One region of the Photobacterium sp. AWH4_225 genome, then DNA from elsewhere that is predicted to be linked to it. Evidence: predicted binding sites of a transcription regulator. Region 1 holds the regulator's gene; each other region holds the start of a gene.
The links. Region 1 encodes CRP, which controls carbon source genes, mostly activating them, when cyclic AMP is high. Its sites were predicted from a motif close to TGTGANNNNNNTCACA; they were not measured.
Positions count from the first base shown of each region.

Region 1 (3,181 bases):
GGGATACCCGGGATCGTGGTCATTCGCGCGAGGCCGTGATGGAGTCGATCGTGCGCTCGATGGACGACTACCTCAATTACATCACCCCGCAGTTCTCCCGCACCCATATCAACTTCCAGCGGGTACCGACAGTCGATACCTCCAACCCGTTTAGTGCCAAGGCGATCCCGAGCCTGGACGAGAGCTTTGTGGTGATCCGCTTCCGCGGGATCAAGAACGTCGACTTCCCTTACCTGCTATCGATGATCCAAGGCTCGTTTATGTCGCGCCACAACACCCTGGTAGTGCCCGGCGGCAAGATGAGTTTTGCAATGGAGCTGATCATGCGACCGCTGATCCAGCAACTGATTGATACGGGGAAAATAGGATAAGAATATTGAGGCTAGAGCCCCCTTCACTAAGTGAAGTTGCCTTTGGTCCCATAGGGCCTATTGGTTCTATGGTTCTATGGTTCTATGGTTCTATGGTTCTATGGTTCTATGGTTCTGCAGGATATCTCTTCCCACAGAACCGCAGTACCATAGGGCCTTAGTGCCGCTATTACTCTTCCACCACCTCATACGAATGGGTCATTTCGACCCCTTCGCCCAGCATCAGGCAAACTGAACAGTATTTTTCCAGTGAATCGGCAACAGTTTTTGCCACAACGGCTTCGTCCAGGTTTTCACCCGTGACCACAAAGTGAAGGTTGGCGGTAGTGAAAATGCGAGGTGCCTGCTCACGACGAACCGAATTGATCTGCGCCTCACAGCCGGTAATTTTCTGTCCCGCAGACTTGAGTCCATCAACCACATCCACCGAGCTACACCCACCAGCAGCCATCAAAACCAGCTCCATCGGGCTTGGCGCTTTTTCGCCACCATTGCCGTCCATTACCACACTGTGGCCGGAATTTGACTGTCCTAGGAAGGTCATATTTTCGACCCATTTGACTCGTGATTGCATTGCTTTCTCCTTACAACTTTTACGGGCTTTCGGCACTATCTAGCAACTGTGTGATCATGTGCACACTTATGACTACAAAATGGCCTTTTCACATAGATCAATATCAAGAAAAGCGCGCCGAAAAAAGATAAAATCTGAACTAATTATTCACGTGAGCTTGCAGCCCAGCGGTTGACTGAATATCCTAAACGACGAACTAATTATGGTTAGGCCCAGCCGCATTATGAAGGACGTCGTTGTTGGGCAACAAACGCAGAGGAAGTTAGTAATATGGTTCCAGGTAAACCTCAAACAGATCCAACTCTAGAGTGGTTTCTTTCCCATTGCCACATTCATAAATACCCTTCAAAGAGTACTTTGATCCACGCGGGTGAAAAAGCAGAGACGCTCTACTACATCGTCAAAGGTTCTGTTGCGGTCCTGATCAAGGATGAAGAAGGTAAGGAAATGATCCTGTCTTACCTAAACCAAGGTGACTTCATCGGTGAATTAGGCCTATTCGAAGAAGGCCAGGAGCGTACCGCTTGGGTTCGTGCTAAGACCCCTTGCGAAGTCGCAGAAATTTCTTTCAAGAAATTCCGCCAGCTTATCCAGGTAAACCCAGACATTCTAATGCGCCTATCTGCGCAAATGGCTAGCCGCCTGCAGGTGACAAGCCAGAAAGTCGGTGACTTGGCATTCCTGGACGTAACAGGCCGCATCGCACAGACGCTATTGAATCTGGCTAAACAGCCGGATGCAATGACCCACCCAGACGGTATGCAAATCAAGATCACTCGTCAGGAAATCGGCCAAATCGTTGGCTGTTCTCGTGAGACCGTAGGTCGTATCTTGAAGATGCTAGAAGAGCAGAACCTGATTTCTGCCCACGGCAAAACTATCGTTGTTTACGGTACGCGCTAAGCTGTTAGCTGTCCGTAAAACGCACCAATATCCAAAAGCCGCCTTGTGCGGCTTTTTTATTACCCTTACCTTTCCCATTTCATGCTTTCAGGGCATTACTGTCTACCACGTCACTGTTTTTGTACTTGTATCTGCTTTACTTGATGCTACATTGTGCATATCAACCTCATCACCTGTAATGGAATACCGGTATGGACATCGAACGCTTTTCACCACATAGCACACATCACTTACATCGCGGTGTGATTTCGCCACTGCCTGATACCATCGAAATGACCGGGTTCAGTGACAGCCGCCACTATCTTGAACAGCACGAGAAGGTGAAGCGCCACACACCGGAAGCCCATTTGGGCTATCCGCTCGACAGCCTCAAACATTAATGCCTAAGCGTTAGACCCAAGAAGCCAAGCATTAAAAAGGCCTATGGCAATGATCGCCACAGGCCCTTGATGCCTTTCACTTATTCATCTCGGCACTGGTCCAATGAAGAAGCGACTAAATGAAAGAACGGCTAATTGGCATCGGTACTTTCGAAGATCTTATCCGCCGACGCTTCGACAAAGCCGGTATACAGCTCACCGTCTTCTTTCGGATATCGCTTGGCAAACTCATAGAAACCACCAGGAACAGTGTAGACCCCATCGGTAAAGCCTACTTCTACCCTGTCGGCCATGGTTGACGACTGCTCGAGCATCACTTCAGGGCTGCCCTTGACCTCACCACCAGAACTGTTGATGTCAAACCCGTTGTGACGCAGCAGGTGATTGACCTCAGCGACCTCGGTGAACTGCTCTAGCTGGTTAATGCTCACTGTAAAGTGGTTGGCACCGAAACCATGGGCAGCGAGCCAACCTGCATACTCGCTTTCTGCCGCCAGTAGCTCGTAGGTCGCATAATCCAACTCCCATAACCGCCCGCCATAGAGGAAGGCCGGATCATGCATCGCCTGCTCGGGTACCTGTTTAACCAAATCCCTGACGGTTTGTTGTAGCAGGGAGCTAAACTGTCCTACCATCAGTTCGCTGATAAACACTTTGGGAGCCAGCGGATTGGGGTGCTCGAAGTGCTCGGCATACAACTTCTTGGCCTCGAAACGGTAGCGGCCGCAAGGCTTGTAGCCAATCGCGATGAACGGAGCTGCCAGTCGGTCGAGACCAACCTGCGGCAGATTGAATGTCCGCAGCGCAATGTGATCATTGAGCAGCGGCTCTTCTTCGGTCAGCAGATCATGAACCTGAGCGGCTGACGGGCACAGGCGTTGGATATAATCCTGCCATAACCCGGAAAATAGTTGCTCTACCCTTTCCATGTGCTCGCTATCCTCTTTGGCTGG
Region 1 covers NZ_JBSWTF010000001.1:204,532-207,712, reverse strand. The annotation lists gene ACXAD4_RS01040 (phosphoribulokinase) at 1-371, shown strand, start outside; gene ACXAD4_RS01035 (OsmC family protein) at 541-945, opposite strand; gene crp (cAMP-activated global transcriptional regulator CRP) at 1,216-1,848, shown strand; gene ACXAD4_RS01025 (hypothetical protein) at 2,040-2,228, shown strand; gene ACXAD4_RS01020 (2-oxoadipate dioxygenase/decarboxylase family protein) at 2,360-3,157, opposite strand.

Region 2 (3,181 bases), 2.5 Mb from region 1:
GTAGTGTGGATCTGACGGTTGTAATCTGGGTACATCTGCTCAACCGAGACGTTCTCGTTACCCTCTGTCGAGAGCGCTTTTTGCAATAACTCACCGTCCCATAGCAACTGCAAATCCATGTCTTGGTTAGTCAGGTTGGTTAACTTGGTCTCAACCAGTGATGTACGATCAGTCACGAAACGCAATACCATCTGTACTTCTAACTTGTCAGTCTTGAGGATTTGTACCAATGCGCCCGGTGTGCTGTACACCTCCGCATCGGCTGATGAAAGGTCAAAGACTTCGCCACTGATGCTATCGGTAATATGGAGTTTGTCGAACGTCTGGCCAGACATGAAGTGTGCATACTCCTGGGTCACTTGCATGATGCCGCCAAATGATCCATAGCCCTGCTCGTCCGCTGGCAGCAAATGGCCATGCCAAGCGCCGTTATCGACAAAAGCGTTGTATTTCAGGTTGCTGTACTGATCATAATCACGCAGGTACTCCGGTGAGCCAGTTCGGTCTATAACATTAACAAACTCGTTATTTGGCAAACCCGCTTCTTTTTCTGTGGAGCTACTGCTGCTGTTGCAGCCTGCCAATGCGACGGCGGAACCAATCAACACGGCTAAACACGTTTTACGAAAAGTCATTCAATTATCCCCCAATACCACCTGATGCCATGCTCTGATGAGTCTTATTTTGCTAGCAGGCGGTGTATATTTATTTCAATTAACAAGCTCGTTTCTTAGCGGGAAGGAGAATAATAGGTAAAACTTTAACTAAAATAGATCGCAGTCACAGTTAAAAATTTCAGTAAAACAAATAACAAATCAAAAATGAATACTATTAGTAAACCTTTGAAATTAAATTCAATGTGGTGATTTTTCGTGGAATTAACATCACAGTGTTATTTTTACTAACTTTTATTTTTTTGAAAGCAGATCACTGTGTGCAAATTAGTTTCTTTGTTACCTGAAGAAACGGAAATACTTGCAGGATAACGACGTTAATGGACTCAGTATCACAGTAGCTGGTTTGACCATACGAATCATAAACAGGCTTATAAGCCCAAACGTAACATCAGCTTCTCTTATGTAACAGTAAATTCCTGTTGGTACCACCTTTGATAGAGCAAAAAATAGCCTGTGTATTTATGCAAATGCCACTCACTATTTAAATCCCAATTTGCACCCTATATAACCCTCTTTTCACGACAAGAGAACCGAGAAAAAAGCACAAAAAAACCAGCTCATTTGAGCTGGCTTCTATAAATTGGTTTACTATTTAGAGCTAATTACTCTGCTAGCATACGACGTGCAGCGTCTACCACAACCTTGATTGAACGCGCTTCTGTTTCTTTCAGTGTCGCGTGGTCAGGGATCTCTTTCTGAGTACGGTTGATGATAACACCCGCCACACAGCCAGCACGAAGACCAGAGCTTGCACACATAGTTAGCAGCGTTGCTGATTCCATTTCGAAGTTCAGCACACCCATTTCCTGCCACTCTTTCATCGAGCCTTGGAAACGGCGAACAACACGGCCAGAGAATGTGTCGTAGCGCTCTTGGCCTGGGTAGAAAGTATCACTTGATGCTGTTACACCTGTGTGCACTTTGGCACCATCGGCATCACAAGCTGCTTTCATTGCTGTTGCCACATCAAAGTCAGCAACTGCTGGGAACTCCATTGGCGCAAAGTGCAGGCTCGCACCATCTAGGCGCACAGAGCCAGTTGAAACGATCATGTCGCCTACATTGATATGCGGCTGGATAGCACCTGTGGTACCGACGCGAAGGAAAGTACGTACACCCAGCTGAGCCAATTCTTCAACTGCGATAGAAGTAGACGGGCCACCGATACCAGTAGAACAAACAACAACAGACTTACCATCTAACTTAGCGCGGTACACCGTGTATTCACGAGAGCTTGCTAGAAACTCAGGGTTATCCATTAGGTTAGCGATTTTTTCTACACGCGCTGGATCGCCTGGAATAATGGCAAGTTCCGCACCGTTAAGATCTGCTTTGTTCACACCCAAATGGAATACTGCGTTGTCAGACATAATCATATCCTTTCAATTGTTGCCGCCTGATAGGGAAATTGAGGCCAGCGGCTGATTCATTTTGTTTATACCCAAATGGCTTCAATACGAAGTCTCCAGCGTTGAAGCAACTCTCTGGTAATCATTTGGGTATAAACAGTTTCTACATATTTGTGCTCGTAAAACACTTAATTACGATAGCTGATTAAAATCATCATTTGAGTGATCGCAATCACAGTAAGCGAAATTCAATGAATTTCACGTTACATAAAATAGTGATCTATATCACCAAAAATCGTTTGCGCGTGCGGTTTATCACACTATTTTTTCTCATTGAGTTAGCAGATAATAACAGCCTATTTTTACCCAAAACCTGCACTGCCCAGTCAGTATAGTTAACTGCAAGGACGTTACTTGATGATCGACTTCGCCATTTTGGCTGTATTTATTCCCACTTTCTTTTTCGTCTCAGTAACACCCGGCATGTGCATGACGCTATCGATGACTCTTGGTATGACAATTGGCGTGCGCAGGAGCCTGCCGATGATGTGGGGAGAGCTCATTGGGGTGGCTCTGGTGTCCATCGCATCGGTTATTGGCGTCGCGGCGGTTATGCTGAACTACCCTGCTATCTTCTTGCTTTTGAAATATCTCGGCGGCGGTTATTTGTTTTGGCTGGGGATCCAGATGTGGCGCTCTCGAGGCAAGTTGGCCATTCCGGATAACCTCGATGAGGCAGTCGATACATCCCCAATAGGGCTGGCGATGCAGGGGTTTGTTACTGCCATTGCTAACCCGAAAGGCTGGGCATTCATGATTTCGCTCTTGCCTCCATTCATCAATACCGATAATGCTTTGGTACCGCAATTATCTGTACTGATCAGCATTATCCTAATCACAGAGTTTAGTTGCTTACTGCTTTACGCAAGCGGTGGCCGTACATTGCGCCGCTTCCTTCAACAGCGCGGCAATGTCCAGATGCTCAACCGTATTGCCGGCTCCCTGATGATGGGGGTTGGGATATGGCTGGCAGCTGGGTAAAAGGGAAATAGAGTAATAGAGACAAAAAGAAATTTCGAGGTGGGCTATCGCCCACCTGCCAAATCTATAAATGAACCAGTGACATAAGACGCCTCGTCAGACAACAACCATGCA
Region 2 covers NZ_JBSWTF010000001.1:2,731,793-2,734,973, forward strand. The annotation lists gene ygjK (alpha-glucosidase) at 1-635, opposite strand, end outside; gene udp (uridine phosphorylase) at 1,280-2,047, opposite strand; gene ACXAD4_RS12760 (LysE family translocator) at 2,444-3,067, shown strand; gene ACXAD4_RS12765 (glucose 1-dehydrogenase) at 3,112-3,181, opposite strand, start outside.
Region 2: a site for CRP is predicted at 2,248-2,263, ahead of udp (uridine phosphorylase). Genes of this name have one in related genera too.

Region 3 (3,181 bases), on a different contig from region 1:
AGTCAGCTCACCTTTACGCAGACCGATGTTCTCCATGATACCGCCCTGGTGCTCTTCCACCACGTCGATAGTTACGGTTTCGAACGGTTCCATCAGCTGACCATCTTCTTCTTTGATGATAACTTCAGGACGAGATACCGCTAGCTCGAATCCTTCACGGCGCATGTTTTCGATCAGGATAGACAGGTGAAGTTCACCACGGCCAGATACGCGGAACTTGTCCGGATCTTCCGTTTCTTCAACGCGTAGGGCAACGTTGTGTACCAATTCCTTCTGCAGGCGCTCAAGGATGTTACGTGAAGTCACGTACTTACCTTCTTTACCCGCAAATGGAGAAGTGTTTACCTGGAACGTCATGGTTACGGTTGGCTCGTCAACAGACAAAGCAGGTAGTGCTTCAACCGCATTCACGTCACAGATAGTGTCAGAGATCTTCAGCTCGCCAAGACCAGTGATTGCGATAATGTCGCCAGCAGTCGCCTGCTCAACTTCGTGACGCTCAAGGCCAAGGTAACCAAGGATAGTACCCACTTTACCGTTACGGGTTTTGCCGTCTGCACCGACAACAGTCACTTGCTGGTTCGGCTTCACGCTACCACGGGTAACACGGCCTACACCGATAACACCTACGTAAGAGCTGTAGTCAAGCTGAGAGATCTGCATCTGCAGAGAGCCGTCAACGTCAACATCAGGTGCCGCTACGTTGTCCACGATAGCCTGGAACAATGGTTCCATGTCGTCGCCAGTCTCGCCTTCTTCCAGTGTTGCCCAGCCGTTAAGCGCTGATGCGTAAACTACCTGGAAGTCTAGCTGCTCATCCGTTGCACCTAGGTTGTCGAATAGGTCGAATACCTGATCCATTACCCAATCAGGACGAGCGCCAGGGCGGTCGATCTTGTTGATTACCACGATAGGCTTCAGGCCGTGGGCAAACGCTTTCTGGGTTACGAAACGAGTCTGAGGCATTGGGCCGTCAACGGCGTCAACGATAAGCAGTACAGAGTCAACCATCGACATGATACGCTCAACTTCACCACCGAAATCGGCGTGTCCTGGGGTATCTACGATGTTAATGCGGTAATCATTCCAGTTAATCGCTGTGTTCTTAGCAAGAATGGTAATACCACGCTCTTTTTCGATGTCGTTGGAATCCATTACGCGTTCTTCAACTTCACCGCGAGACTCTAACGTGCCAGACTGCTGAAGCAGTTTGTCAACCAGGGTGGTTTTACCGTGGTCAACGTGCGCAATAATTGCGATATTTCTTAATTTATCGATCTGTGGATTAGACATGGATTCACATTCACTCAGAACATGCAGCGACCGGATGGCGCTACTTGGTTAAAAAAACGGCTCATAATCTAACAGATTTTACGCCAAAACCCACGTAATATGTGATTTATATCACCGCCTTTTTCTTTCTGGCCGTTCTATTAAGGCTTTTTCATGCTCTGTCGGCCCACAAACCGCTCTGGCAGACCGGTTTATTGCTTGCCTTTTTCTATTCTGACCAATTGACAATATGCCGCGGTAGGCTAATGTAGTTACGCGCACCATAAAAGGGATACTCACACCAATTGCACCATTATGGTGCAATAAATCCCCAAAAAGGTGCAACAGATGGACTAAATCAGCCCGAAATACCCGCTAAGTGCGCTATTTTGGGGCTTTGAAAAGTTGGCACGGTTATAGCATTGTATTAGGGCAATAGAGCAGAACACGCTCATTACTAATTTGTTGTGGCCAATGCCCAACCTAACACCGGAGGTTACTCAAGATGTCAGTAGAAAACGTACTTGCGCTGATCCAGGAAAACGAAGTTAAGTTTGTTGACCTACGCTTTACCGATACTAAAGGTAAAGAGCAGCACATCTCTATCCCAGCCCACCAGATCGATGCTGACTTCTTCGAAGAAGGCAAAATGTTCGATGGCTCTTCTGTTGCTGGTTGGAAAGGTATCAACGAATCAGACATGGTTATGATGCCAGATGCAGCGAGCGCGGTACTAGACCCGTTCACAGAAGATGCAACCCTAAACATCCGCTGTGACATCCTAGAGCCTTCGACAATGCAGGGCTACGACCGTGACCCACGCTCTATTGCTAAGCGTGCGGAAGACTTCATGCGTGCAACAGGCGTTGCAGATACCGTTCTTATCGGTCCTGAGCCAGAGTTCTTCCTATTCGACGACGTGAAGTTCGCAACCGATATGTCTGGTTCTTTCTTCAAGATCGACGACGTAGAAGCTGCTTGGAACACAGGTTCTGACTTCGAAGGCGGTAACAAAGGTCACCGTCCAGGCGTTAAAGGCGGTTACTTCCCAGTAGCTCCAGTTGATTCATCACAAGACATCCGTTCTGCTATGTGTCTAATCATGGAAGAAATGGGTCTAGTTGTTGAAGCACACCACCACGAAGTGGCAACTGCAGGCCAGAACGAAATCGCTACCCGTTTCAACACCCTAACGGACAAAGCTGATGAAATCCAAATCTACAAGTACGTTGTTCACAACGTTGCTCACGCATTTGGTAAAACTGCAACCTTCATGCCTAAGCCACTAGTAGGTGATAACGGTTCTGGTATGCACGTTCACCAGTCTCTAGCTAAAGACGGTGTTAACCTGTTCGCTGGCGACAAGTACGGCGGCCTATCTGAGATGGCGCTTTACTACATCGGCGGTATCATCAAGCACGCTCGCGCAATCAACGCATTCGCGAACGCATCAACTAACTCATACAAGCGTCTAGTACCGGGCTTCGAAGCGCCAGTTATGCTAGCTTACTCAGCGCGTAACCGCTCTGCTTCTATCCGTATCCCAGTGGTACCAAGCCCGAAAGCACGCCGTATCGAAGTTCGTTTCGGTGATCCATCAGCTAACCCATACCTATGCTTTGCAGCAATGCTAATGGCTGGCCTTGACGGTATCCAGAACAAGATCCACCCAGGCGAAGCGATGGACAAAGACCTGTACGACCTACCAGCAGAAGAAGCGGCAGAAATCCCAACTGTTGCTGAATCTCTACAAGGCGCACTGGCAGCCCTAAACGAAGACCGTGAGTTCCTAACAGCGGGTGGCGTATTCTCTGACGACTTCATCGATTCTTACATCGACCTGAAATCTCAGGACGTTGAGAAAATCAACAGCACCACGCACCCACTAGAGTTCGAACTGTACTACTCA
Region 3 covers NZ_JBSWTF010000005.1:76,329-79,509, reverse strand. The annotation lists gene typA (translational GTPase TypA) at 1-1,293, opposite strand, end outside; gene glnA (glutamate--ammonia ligase) at 1,778-3,181, shown strand, end outside.
Region 3: a site for CRP is predicted at 1,394-1,409, ahead of typA (translational GTPase TypA). Genes of this name have one in related genera too.

Region 4 (3,181 bases), 1.6 Mb from region 1:
TCGGCTGGGCCAAAAGATTCAGGTAGGTACTCTTGCAATGACTTTGCAGCGCGTTCAGGCAGTTGAACAACCAGCTCTTTTGCGGTTGTTAGTTCGTTCATGAACTGACGGCAGTGACCACACGGGCTGTAGTTAATGGTGATATCAGAAATACCGGTTTCGCCTTTCACCCAAGCGTGGCTGATGGCGGATTGTTCGGCGTGGACCGTTTGAGAAAGGCAAGCACCAACGAATTCCATGTTAGCACCGAAGTAAAGCGTACCAGATTGACCACGTACAATCGCGCCAACATAGAAGTTAGAAATAGGTGCAACAGAATAAGCAGCGGCAAGCGGAAGTAATGCAACACGCAATTCACTGTCAGTCATGTTGGTTTTCGACATTAACTGAGCAAACACCTCAGGGCTTAAGGTGGCATCGAAATTCTCAGCTTCTAACACTGGTTTGATGGCAGAAGCTAGATCAGCGGGTAGAGCGCCTAAAGCATCCATTACTTTAGTGTGCATGAGTTTTCACTCCGTCTTGTGTATGGAGAAACATTGTAGGCTTGGTAATTGTATATTTGAGTGATCTTGATCACGTTTAACGATGTATCGTTGCATGGTTTGCATTAATGCGAGTCGGGTCACACAGGTTCTAAAAAAATTATAGAATATTATCAGTGATTTAGTATTGTATTCGATTACTAGCACAAGCTAGCTAAACACTGCCATGATGAGTGGAAACAATAAAGGCGCCAAAATTGACGTGATCACACCACAAATCACCAGTGCCAATGAGCTAAATGCTCCTTCCTGATAATTCTCTTCTGCAGCCTTTGCCGTGCCCAATGCATGGGATACTGTCCCCATGGTTAAGCCTTTGGCGATAGGTTCTTTTACGCCGATAAGCCGAAACAGGGGATAACCCAATACCGCACCGAACAAGCCAGCAATAATAACCATGATAGCGGCAACAGAAGGCAATCCGCCAACTTGCTCTGCAACGGCCATTGCAATCGGTGTAGTGACAGATTTGGGCAAGATAGAAGCTGTAAGCTGTGCATCTGCGCCAAGCGCCAAGGCAATACCCGCGCCGGTAACCATAGAAAGTACACTACCTACTAAGCAGGCTGAGAAAATCACCTTCCACTTTTTGCGGATTTGGCTTAATTGCTCATAAAGCGGGAAGGCCAATGCGACCACAGCGGGTTCCAGTAATGCGTTTAGCCACTTGTTCTGTTCGAAATAGGTCTCGTAGGGGACTTCGAGCCACATCAGCAGCGGAATGATCACAAGCAAACAGATGAGAAGCGGGTTAACGATCGGGTGCTGGATATGCTTGGAAATATAACGAGCCGTATAGAACACGACCAAGGTAGTCAGCAGCCAGATCATTGATTTTCCTTATAGTGTGTTGCCAGGCCAATAACGACGAAAACCACCACACTACTACCGATAGTGCTAAGAAGAATGATAAGCGTGTTATTGGTAAGTAGATCGAGGTAGTTAATCAAGCCGATGCCGACAGGCACAAACAAAAGTGCCATATGGCGGATTAACAAATGACAGCCTTGCATGGCCCAGTGAGCAGGGATAAGCCCCATAGAGAGTATGGTAAACAAAATCAGCATGCCGATGATGCTACCTGGGATGGCTAAACCTGTAAGGTGTTGAATGCCTTTGCCTAACATGAGGCAGAAAAAAATGATAAAGAAAGAACGTAGATATGCCATGAGCCCTTCAGGTGTGGGTGAAGAAACTCATTTATCATACAAAATAAACGTGATCTAAGCCACACTTAGTTACTTCGGATTTTCCAGCTATGCTTCGGAATTTTTTCAGTTATAGGTAGCCCATAAAAGAAGCAACAATGACGCCGAGTGCCATTAGCGCTAACACAGCCACAGATACTTTATGCGCAACACTGGTTTTGACTATTTCTTCAGTTGCCGAACGGAACTCTTGATCATCGTGTTTTTCGATAGGGGGAGTCACTGTTTCTTCTGCTTTTTCAGGTTCATGAACCAATCGACACATTTTTTCCGGCAATGGCACCCTAAAGCCATATGGAGCAACGACTTCGATTTCGATTGCCATTTTGCCGTGTTGGTCTAGCTTGGCTGCTAGAGGTTTAAGCACGGTGTTAAGATCGTAGTGATGATTGCCGCTGTCTTCATAAGGGTCTAACTGGCTGAAGGTTTTGTTGTGCAGTTGTTCATGGCTGATAACCTCTCCAGCACAATAGCACAGCGCCTCAAGCAAACGAGACTCATGTAAGGTAAGTGGGGTTTCTGTTTTGTCTCGCCAAACCAATAAGTGGACATCTGGCTCGAAATCGACATTTGGAAACCGGAAACAGCGTGTTAAAGATTGTGTTGTCATATCAATCACTACAATTCAACCTTCGAATCCATGAATGACAATTTAAAGATCCATCACTACTTAGTGTTGGTGCAGTTCCGGTGTTGCGCAATCTCACAACGAAGAATCATTACTGTTAAAAAGCCCCTCGGCTGCATGAGCACAAGGGGCTAAAATTTTTTGACCAAATTTCAGCTAGCTAGCAAAGAAGCGAGTCTTGCCTATGGTGTCTAGTTTACACGAGTGTTTGTACGTAATCGTAGACAGCTTTTAGGATCTTCATGTTCTTCTCACTCGACTGGTGCTCCATAGCGACGTCTTCGAGGTTTTGCATGTAGCTTGGCAGGTTCTGTTCAAAGAAATCCTGGCAGTGATGTTTCCAGCGCTGCTGCTCTTGGTAATCCAAGGTCATTGGGAAGTTACGAGCACGGTAGCGGAACAGCAGGGGCTTGATACGCTTATCGCTGACATTCAGTTCTAGCTTGCCCAGTTCTTCTTCTGGTGTTTTCTGGATGATGTCGATGGTAGAGCGGTCAGCATTAGAGAAGAAACCGTCGTAAAGCATGGCATCGACATTGTCATGTTTTTCAAATTCACGCTCGACACTGTAAATTGCCAATAGCTTTTCACGCACTTCAGGGTGAGCTTTCAATGTTGCCAAGTTCTTCAGGCAAGCTTCACGATCGATACCGATACGGGCTGCATCTTCAGCACGCAATGTTTTCGCCGGCGCAAGTACAGGGCACTTGTTCAGGTGAATTAGCTTAAGTGGGACTGGTAGCTCGTCTGGACCTAGTTCGGCACGCTTGGTATATAGACGCTCACGCAGCTCATCGGCA
Region 4 covers NZ_JBSWTF010000001.1:1,845,879-1,849,059, forward strand. The annotation lists gene cdd (cytidine deaminase) at 1-506, opposite strand, end outside; gene ACXAD4_RS08820 (CidB/LrgB family autolysis modulator) at 696-1,373, opposite strand; gene ACXAD4_RS08825 (CidA/LrgA family protein) at 1,373-1,714, opposite strand; gene ACXAD4_RS08830 (winged helix-turn-helix domain-containing protein) at 1,824-2,363, opposite strand; gene sbcB (exodeoxyribonuclease I) at 2,578-3,181, opposite strand, start outside.
Region 4: a site for CRP is predicted at 1,763-1,778, ahead of ACXAD4_RS08825 (CidA/LrgA family protein). Genes of this name have one in related genera too.